DNA from 3 places in the Aquamicrobium ahrensii genome. Region 1 is predicted to be linked to each of the others. Evidence: riboswitches for the same ligand, from Rfam matches in the RefSeq annotation. Region 1 holds a riboswitch; each other region holds the start of a gene.
The links. A riboswitch is a leader RNA that binds a small molecule or an ion and turns the genes downstream of it on or off. The one in region 1 is predicted to bind cobalamin.

Region 1 (3,270 bases):
GCCGCTCGGCGGCGTCGCCGGAGGAAGGGCGGGCGTCGTTCCATGCACCCAGCAGCGCCTCCATATGCGCGCGCATCAGTGTGAACAGCAGTTCTTCCTTGGTGGGAAAGTAGCGATAGAGAGCGGCCGGCTGCACGCCCACCCGGGCGGCGAGCTGGCGCATGGTCACCGCCTCGTAGCCGTGACGCGCAATGAGGTCGACAGCCGCCTCGCGGATCGCCGCCTCAGTCCGTTCTCCATCCGAGCCTGCCGTTCGCGCCATCGGATTCCTCTCCATCAATTAATAAAACGTACGTTCAATTAATTCAAGGGGCGCTCATTTCAGTAAGGACGATGGCTGGGAATGGATGGAAGTCGGGTCAGACCTGATCCTGCTCCGGATAAGAGCGCCCCTTGCCGAGAACCATGCCGACGCCGATCAGCGCCAGCCCGAGGCCTGAAAAGGCGGCCAGGCTTGGCAGATGCTTGGGGATTTCGCTCCATACCGGGCGCACAACACTGGCCGTGTCGAATGTGTCGGCGCTGTACTGGCACAGAATGAAGGACGATTGCTTGCGCACCATATCCGCGTCGATGCGCGATATGAGGTCTTCCACGGCTGCCTTGTTGGCTGAGGTTTCCCGCATATGGGAAAGCAGTTCGCGCGCAGCCGACAGATAGGCATGGGCGCACTCGTTGAAGGGGCTTTCCTCGTCGCTCAGCGAGCCCGGAACCAGCCCCCACAGGCAATAGGTATACTGGATATTGCCGTAATTCAGCAGCCGCACGAAAGTGTCGTCCACCTGCCGCTCCTGCGCGGCGAGCTTCATGATCTCGCTGCGGTGGTCCGCAATCACGGCCATCTGGCCGTGTGACAGGCTGGCGATCGGTATGCCTTTGATTTCCGCCGGATTGCTGCGCCGATGCGCTTCAGCCGAAGATGATGCGAAGCAAGCCGCGGCAACCGCAACAAGAAGCGCGGCGCGCGCCGGTGGGGGAGCGCGCCGCGTCATGGCGTTGTCAGGCCGCCCGGGCGCGTGCGCCGGCAGGCAGGGCCCGCTCGGCGACTGCGCCGAAGGCAAGGCCGATCACCGTCCACAGCACGGCGTGCATGCCGAGCGAGGAGGTGCGGAAGCGCCAGAGCAGGTCGGCTGAATAGCCTTCCGGAATCTCGTTCACCGTCGGCAACGCATATTGGGCGATGGCGATGATGACGAGGAAGGCGAGCCCACCGACAATACCGGCGGTCCAGCCGCCAAGCCGGGTCCACAGCCGCCGCGCCAGCGCCACGGCGACGACAGCGGCGATGATGGAGACGATCAGCATGACGAAGAACAACTCCGTGCGTTCGCCGATCGTTTCGGGATTGCCGACGGCCGGCGGCGTCGCCGGATATTTCAGCGCCGGCGCCAGCACCACGGCGATGAAGGCGGCGACGGCCAGAAGCCCGGCGGTGGCGCGGGGTCCGAGCGAGGTCACGCGGCCATGGACATAGGCGAACACGAGGGAGAACAGACCGCCGATGGCGGCGCCGTAGACGACCGAGCCGGTCAGGAGGCCCAGGCCCGCCTGGGTCTCGCGGCTGACCAGTTCTTCTTCCTCTTCGGCAGGCTCGCCGGAGGCTGCGGCCATCGCTTCTTCATAGGCGATGGCGCTGTCGATGTGAGGCTCGCCGAACACACGGGCGAATCCGAACGCGAAAAGTCCGGCCAGGATGCCGACCAGCATCCCGCGAAGCAGAAGATTTCCAACCATGGCGTCAGACTTTCAGTGGCAGGGGAAGCCGAGGAGATGGCGCGCGTCATGAACGAATTCATGCGTGCTCAGGTTCGAGAGCAGGGTTGTCGCCCCTTCCTCCGCCCCGATAAAATAGATGGCCAGCATCATGAGCAGGCCGCCAAAGATCGCCCACGGCATGATTTCGCGCACCGGAATCGGAACCGGGCGGACTTCTGGTGCAAAAGTGATGTCGGACATCGTGCTTCTCCCTGGGATGCTGCGTCCCGCTGTTGCAAGCTGTGAAACACGGATCAAGGCCTGACTTCCGGCGATAATTGCCGGTCACAGTGGCGCGACCGCGCTGGATTTTCACCAGCTTCCAGATCCGTAATCTTTGCCGACACTAGTCGCCGTCATGTATGGCTGTCAATGAAGCGAAGGGAGTGTGAATGACAGGACGCCTGACGTTGATCTGCTGCGGCTCCACGGAAGCGAACAGGTTTGGCGCTTTCGCACGGGATGAGCCGCTGGAGCCCGGAGCGATCGAGTATGCCCGGATGGTGGCCTGCGGCCTTGCGCGCGCCGATCGTGTGTGGCGAAGCCCGGCGCTGCGCGCCGTCGAGACCGCCGGGGCTCTCGGGCTGGACGGCGAAGCGCGGCAGGCGCTGCGCGATCAGGATTTCGGCCAGTGGGCCGGACGCAAGCTTGCCGAAGTTGAGCCGGGCGAACTGGCGACGTGGATGTCGGACCCGGACGCGGCGCCGCACGGCGGCGAATCGCTCCGCGATCTCAGGCGTCGTGTGTCCGCCTTCCTGGAAGAGGCCCTCGGCATGGCCGGTCACACGCTCGCGATCACCCACCCGCCCGTGATCCGCGCGGCAGTTTGCGAGGTGCTCGATGCGCCGCCGCAAGGCTTCTGGTCGGTCGATGTCGAGCCGCTCGGGCTGACGCGTTTCACCAGCGATGGGCGGCGCTGGGCCCTGCGTCTGGCCGCGCTCCGGTAGGGCCTGCTAGCCGGCCCTCGCAATCTCAAGAGCCTTCGGCATTTCCTCGGCCAGAATGTCGAGCTCATGGTCGAGCCCGACGCTGATGCGAATGCAGCGATCCAGCCCTGCCGCCATGGGTTTGCGGATGAACACGCCTCGCGCCAGCAGCGCCTGCATCAGTTTCAGGGCGAACGCTCCGTCCTCACCGCAATCCACGGCCACGAAATTCGTGGCCGAGGGCAGGGCCTGCAAACCGTTGTCCCCGGCTATTGTCGCGATACGGCGACGACCTGCATCCACCTTGCGCACGACCCCGGCCAGATAGCCCTGATCCTCCAGAGCCGCTTCACCGGCGATCTGCGCCATGCGGCTGACGCCATAGTGGTTGCGGATTTTCTCGAAGGCGGCGATGACCGTTTCCTCTCCGATGGCGTAGCCGCAACGGATGCCGGCGAGCCCGTAGGCCTTGGAGAAGGTGCGCATGCGCACGACGTTCGGCCTCGCCACATCGATCGCGGGCAGGGCGCTTGCCGGCGCGAGTTCGCAATAGGCTTCGTCCAGAATGAACATGGTGGTGTCCGGAAGC
Region 2 (3,270 bases), on a different contig from region 1:
GCCGCATGCGGCGCGCAGACGTATCCCAGCTTCCGGTGCTGGAAGAGGGCAGGCTGGTCGGCATCATCGACGAAAGCGATATCCTGGCCAGGGTCGAGGGACCCTACGACAGCCGCTGGGAGCGCTTCAACGGGGACGTACGCACGGCCATGACGCGCGACCTGCACACGCTGCAGGCCAGCCAGACGCTCGATGCGCTGCTGCCGGTGTTCGACCGCAACGAGGTAGCCATCATCTTCGACGGCGACGAATTCATCGGGCTCATCACCCGCATCGACCTGATCAACCATCTGAGGCGGACCAGCAAATGACCACAGACCGCAAGAACCGGCTCGCTTTCTCGACGCGCACCATTCATGGCGGCCAGAGCCATGACCCGACGACCGGCGCGGTCATGGTGCCGATCTACGCCACCTCGACCTATGCGCAGGAAAGCCCGGGCGTGCACAAGGGTTTCGAATATGCCCGCAGCCAGAACCCGACGCGCTTCGCCTTCGAACGCGCCGTGGCCGATCTCGAAAGCGGCGCTGCCGCCTTCGCCTTCGCTTCGGGACTGGCGGCGATCGCGACGGTGCTGGAACTGTTCGACGCCGGCACGCATGTCCTGGCGACGGACGACATCTATGGCGGCACGTTCCGGCTCATCGACAAGGTGCGGCGGCGCACGGCTTCGCTGGCCGTGGATTTCGCCGACTTCACCGATCTTGCTGCGGTCGAGGCCGCGATCCGGCCGGAGACGAAGCTTTTATGGATCGAGACGCCGACAAACCCGCTCCTGAAGATCGTCGATCTGGAGGCGATGGTGGCTCTCGCCGGCCGCAAGGGGCTGGTGACGATCGTCGACAACACGTTTTGCAGCCCCTACATCCAGCGGCCTCTGGAACTCGGCATCGATATCGTCGTTCACTCCACCACCAAATACCTCAATGGTCATTCGGACATGATCGGAGGCGTCGCCGTGGTGCGCGAGGAAGGTGAATTGCGCGACCGGCTGAGGTTCCTGCAGAACGCCGTCGGCGCCATTTCCGGCCCCTTCGACAGCTTCCTCGCCCTGCGCGGAATCAAGACGCTGGCGCTCAGGATGGAGCGGCATTCGCAGAACGGCCTCACCATAGCCCGCTGGCTGGAAGCTCGCGCGGACGTGCGCAGGGTGATCTATCCGGGCCTCGAAAGTCACCCCCAGCATGCTGTCGCCGCACGTCAGATGCAGGCCTTCGGCGGCATGCTCTCCGTGGAGCTCGACCGCGATCTGGCGGGCACGAAGCGCTTTCTGGAGCGGACCCGTCTGTTCACGCTGGCCGAAAGCCTTGGCGGCGTGGAAAGCCTGATCGAGCATCCGGCGACGATGACGCACGGCTCCATTCCCGCAGCGCAACGCGCCGCCATCGGCATATCGGATTCGCTGGTGCGCCTGTCGGCGGGCATCGAGGATGGCGCGGACCTGACCGCGGATCTGGAGCAGGCGCTGGCAGGCTGAAGAACGCAGGCCCCGAAGCAATGCCCCGGGGGTTCAGCGGTTCCCGATTGGCCGCTCGGGCCGGCAGGCTGCTGGGGACGACGGTTTGTCCGACTTGAAAAGGTCACCGCACATGCGATACGAGCATGGTGTCGGTTTCCGAAAGGAACGAAGAGGGAATTCGCCGCAGGTTGGCCAAAGACCTGCGAAACGAAACTGCCCCCGCAACTGTAGGCGGTGAGTCCGCTCCCCGGAAATGCCACTGGGCTTCGGCCCGGGAAGGCGGGGAAGGGCGTCGATCCGTCAGTCAGGAGACCTGCCGACAACTGGAACTGAACGTGCCGGGCGGGGCGCCCGGGAGAGGTTGTCGATGAAGCCTTCCCTGCCTGATCAGGCCGTCTGCCGTATGCCTGCGGATGCGTGGCTTTTCATTGCGTTCCCCGTCCGAAGCCTCCGGTCCCCGCTGCAAACCAATCGGAGAACTTCGCGTCATGACCTTCCCGCGTCTGGCACTTGCCGCCGCTAGCCTTGCGCTGCTCACGGTCCATGCGGCCGCCGAGCCTACGGAATATCCGCTCACGCTGGAAAACTGCGGCGAGACGATCACCTTCGACAAGGCGCCGGCCACCGCCGTCACCGTCGGCCAGGCCTCCACCGAGGCGCTCTATGCGCTGGGTCTCGGCGACAAGGTGACCGGCACCTCCGTCTGGTTCACCGATGTGCTGCCCGAGCACAAGTCCATCAACGACAATGTCGAGCGGCTGGCCGACAACGATCCCAGCTTCGAGAGCGTGGTGGCCAGGAAACCCGATCTCGTCGCGGTGCAGTTCATCTGGCACGTCGGGCCGGAGGGCATTGTCGCGACCCGCGAGCAGTTCCACGAGGTCGGCGTCCCGACCTATGTGATGCCCGCCGATTGCGTGGCCAAGGACAACAGCGTCGGCGTCGACGGCACCCGCACCGCCGCCTTCTCGACTGAGACCATTCATCAGGGCGTGCGCGAGCTTGCTGAAATCTTCGACGTGCAGGACAAGGGGGAGGAAGTCGTCGCAGATCTGGTGAAGCGCGAGGATGACGCCGTCGAGCGCGCGAAGGCTCTCGACATCGAGGACGTGTCGGCCGTGTTCTGGTTCTCCAGCGCCGACATGAACATCGACCCCTATGTCGCCGGCCGCAAGGGCGGGCCGGCCTACATGCTGAACAAGCTCGGCATTCGAAACATCGTGGAATCCGATGAGGAATGGCCGGTGGTTGGCTGGGAGACCATCGCCAAGGCCAATCCGACGATCATCATCATCGCCAGGATGGATCGCCGCCGCTTTCCCGCCGACGACCATGAAAAGAAGCTCGAATTCCTCAAGACTGATCCGGTCGCCAGCCAGATGGAGGCTGTGAAGAACAACCGCATTGTGGTGATGGACGGCCATGCCATGGACGCCACCATGCGCACAGTGGCCGGCATCGAGGTGCTGGCCGACGCGCTGGTGGATCTGGGCGTCGCCAGGTGACGATAGTTTCTGCGGGCCAGCATTCCATGGCGCGGCTGTGGTGGCGCTGGCCGGCAAGCCTCGTCGCCCTGGCGGCGGCGGTCTTTGCCGGAACCTGTATCGGCGAGACGCCCATTCCGCTCTCCATCGTGGTGCAGACGCTGGCCAACAAGGTTCTGGGCGCTGCCTATCCGCTCGATCCGATCGACATGGGCATCGTCTGGAATTATCGCCTGCCGCGCGCGCTGGTGGCCGCTTCCTGCGGCGCGGGGCTGGCGCTGTCCGGTCTCGTGCTGCAATCGCTGCTGCGCAACGCTCTGGCCGATC
Region 3 (3,270 bases), on a different contig from region 1:
ACGATCGAGGAAACGGCGTTTGTGCTTGACCTGCTGGTGCAAAGCGAACGGCCGGTGGTTGTGGTGGGGGCGATGCGCGGCGCGGAAGCGCCGGGGGCGGACGGACCTGCGAACCTGCTGGCGGCGACCATAGTTGCAGCAGACCCGCAGGCCGCAGGCCTTGGAACGGTGGTCGTTCTCAACGACGCAATTCACGCCGCGCGCCGGGTGCAGAAGGTCAGCACCTTCCTGCCTTCAGCATTTGAATCCATGGGGAGCGGCCCGATTGGCCACGTCGTCGAGGGGCGGGTGCACCTTCACATGCGCCCGGCGAGAAAGGCTCCGATCGCCGGGGGCCTGGCGCAGCCGGGCATGCCGGTGGCGCTGGTGACAGCCTGCCTCGGAGATGACGGCCGCGCGCTGCGCCAGCTGCCGGACCTCGGCTATGCCGGCCTCGTGGTGGAGGCCATGGGCGCGGGGCACGTTCCCGATGTGTTGGTGGACCCACTGGCGGAACTGGCGCAAAAAATTCCGGTCGTGCTCAGCACGCGGGTGGCCGCCGGTCCGGTATTCAGGGCCACCTACAATTTCGGCGGTTCGGAAATCGACCTCCTGTCTCGCGGGCTCATTCACGGCGGCGACATCGGAAGCCTCAAAGCGCGGCTGCTGCTGTCGCTCCTCCTCGGAACGGGTGTTCAGGGATCAGATCTCGCCACCGCCTTTTCCGGCTATGCCTCCAGTTGTGCGCCAAGCGCAGCCATTTGAAATCCCTGCAGCAGGCGAAACCGGGTTCTGCGTGCATGTCGGTTTTGCGAGTTGCTCCCGCAATCGTACTGTCATGTCGCCCTCGACGAAGGGAGCCTGGATTTTCCGTCCGGCTCCTTCATCTTCCCTGCCTGAGGCGTCTGGTTGCGGCAAGACGACCATATTGCGGGTGATCGCAGGTTTCGAGCCACCTGCTTTGGCGGGTCCGCCCCCGCAGCAGGGGCCTGTTTCGGCCCATTCGGAAGGCGAGCAATGTGAGGTGTCCGGCCGGCCTGTGAGCAGGCGATCCGACCTTCAAAGAGCCCTCCCCTTACGTGCAGCCAAGCTCCCGATTGGTGGGCATCCTCGGAGTCGAGCCATGGCTTATGCAAAGGGCCTGGCGGTAATTGACTTGTGGACAGTCCGTGCTATCGAGGGTGCGGTTATGGTTCTTTCGTCTACGTCCGGTAGCGAAAGCTAAGAGGGAATCCGGTGGAAAGCCGGAGCTGCCCCGCAACTGTAAGCGGAGAGTGCGCCGTCACTTATTGTCACTGGCTTTGCCGGGAAGACAGACGGTGCGCAACGACCCGTGAGCCAGGAGACCTGCCTGACCGTGGAAGTTCGGTGGGCGGGGTGTACCACTGGAATGTGCAGCATTTGGGCGCGAAAACCGCCTGATGCGGCGCTAGTCTTGCAAGCCCCCGTTGTAAAAAGAGAGGGGGAGCAATGGCTGTCTTCACATATTTCACTGCAAACCGCGTCGTCCGGTACGGACGAAGCTTCGGCGCCCTGCTCGGGCTTGGGGCGGCGATCATCGCCGCTGGAGGGCCGGATCATGCTTTCGGCCAAGCCAGAACCGAACAGAGCACGGAGGATATTGAAAAACCGCAATCTCCCCTGCTGACGCCGGAGGAAGCCATTCTTCTGGAGCGCATCACCGTCACCGCCCAGCGCGGCCCGCATGAACTGTTCAATGTCGCACAGAACGTAACGGTGCTCACCGGCGAGCAGCTCGACAGAAGGGCGGTTCGCGACATCGAGGATATGGTGCGCTACCTACCAGGCCTGAGCGTCGACCGCGAAACCTCGCTCAACAACCCCTATGGCCAGCTCGGCGCCTTCAGCATTCGGGGCGTGGGAGGTAACCGCGTCCAGATACTGGTTGACGGCGCGCGGGTGCAGGAACAGACAATTTATGGCAGCCGCGATTTTGTCGACCCCTTCAATATGCAAGCGGTGGAGATCGTTCGAGGGCCATCTTCCGTGCTTTGGGGCGCAGATGCGCTGGGCGGCGTCGTTTCATTTCGCACGCGTGATCCGCGGGATCTTCTGGCGGGCGGCGAAAAGCCCTGGGCAGGCGAAATCAAGAGCGCCTATGACAGTTTTGACGGCAGCTTCCGCAAGCAGTTCACAGCAGCTGCCGAGCAGGGCGACTTCCAGATGCTGGCGAGTTTCGGTCACCTTTCGGCACATGAACCACGCCTGAGAAATGCCCGCGCTGATGGTGGCATCTGGGGATGTCCGCGCCCGAGTTATTTCGGCTGCGACAAACTGTTCGATGCCGATACCTACGCCTGGAATGCGCTCGGCAAGCTCATCTGGACCCCCGAGGACCACGAATTCCGACTAACGGGAGAATTCTTCAAGCGTCACACCGAAGTCGATCAGGTGTGGGACGCTTTTGCTGCTTCCAGCGGTTATTCAAGCGCCAGCTATCCGCGTGAACTCGACATGCAACGCGTGCGCCTTGCGCTGGAGCACAAATGGACGCTGAACACTCCGTTGGTCGACGAAATCAAGTGGCAGCTGTCCTATTCGCCGCAAAAGCGCGACACGTCCGGCACTCAGACCCGCATCTTCGCCACGCGCACCGACACCTACACGCCTGTGCGCAACTATGGCGAAGCATTTCTTGAGGCGGATTTGCAGCTGACCAGTCGCTTCGAGACAGGCGGTGTTTCGCACAAGCTGATCTACGGCTTCGACGGGGACCTGACTGATTCCTCCTATGACGGCTATAACATCGTCCATCGATCCGACACTGACGCTACGACCATCCAGACCAATCAGGGCTACAATTTCCCCGAGGTGAAGACCCGTCGAGCGGATTTCTATGTCCAGGACGAGATGGAACTGCTGGATGGGCGGCTGAAAATCACCCCCGGCCTGCGCTTTGCGACCTATAGAATCGATCCTACCGCCGACACGGAGTACAATCCGCTTCCAGGCAACGAACCTGAGGTGACAAGCAACACCAGACTTATCAAAAAGCTCGGACTGATCTACGAACTGGATGATAGTTACTCAGTCTACGCCTCCTATGGCGAAGGCTTCAAAATGCCCACTTCACAGCAGATGTTCGTGTCGGCCAACGATCCGTTCATTGGGGGCATCGTTCTGCCAAACCCCCATCTGAAACCGGAATCGGTCAAGAACTACGAACTGGGCATCAGAGGCCTGCTCGACCGCGGAAGCTTCAGCGCCGGCATATTCTATGCCGATTATCAGGACTTCATCCGCGGACCTATGAACCTTGACCCGACGCGG

Region 2: linked by a shared signal. The riboswitch ahead of ABID44_RS13570 (ABC transporter substrate-binding protein) and the one ahead of ABID44_RS14535 (CbtB domain-containing protein) in region 1 are both predicted to bind cobalamin.
Region 3: linked by a shared signal. The riboswitch ahead of ABID44_RS13875 (TonB-dependent receptor) and the one ahead of ABID44_RS14535 (CbtB domain-containing protein) in region 1 are both predicted to bind cobalamin.

Annotation. Positions count from the first base shown of each region.
Region 1 covers NZ_JBEPMN010000013.1:6,934-10,203, reverse strand. The annotation lists gene ABID44_RS14550 (TetR/AcrR family transcriptional regulator) at 1-262, opposite strand, end outside; gene ABID44_RS14545 (hypothetical protein) at 360-992, opposite strand; gene ABID44_RS14540 (CbtA family protein) at 1,000-1,734, opposite strand; gene ABID44_RS14535 (CbtB domain-containing protein) at 1,747-1,956, opposite strand; adenosylcobalamin (AdoCbl) riboswitch at 2,005-2,087, opposite strand; gene ABID44_RS14530 (histidine phosphatase family protein) at 2,148-2,702, shown strand; gene ABID44_RS14525 (pyridoxal phosphate-dependent aminotransferase) at 2,709-3,270, opposite strand, start outside.
Region 2 covers NZ_JBEPMN010000011.1:25,577-28,846, reverse strand. The annotation lists gene ABID44_RS13580 (pyridoxal-phosphate dependent enzyme) at 1-311, shown strand, start outside; gene ABID44_RS13575 (trans-sulfuration enzyme family protein) at 308-1,477, shown strand; cobalamin riboswitch at 1,593-1,794, shown strand; gene ABID44_RS13570 (ABC transporter substrate-binding protein) at 1,948-2,964, shown strand; gene ABID44_RS13565 (FecCD family ABC transporter permease) at 2,991-3,270, shown strand, end outside.
Region 3 covers NZ_JBEPMN010000011.1:91,785-95,054, forward strand. The annotation lists gene ABID44_RS13870 (asparaginase) at 1-744, shown strand, start outside; cobalamin riboswitch at 1,153-1,347, shown strand; gene ABID44_RS13875 (TonB-dependent receptor) at 1,450-3,270, shown strand, end outside.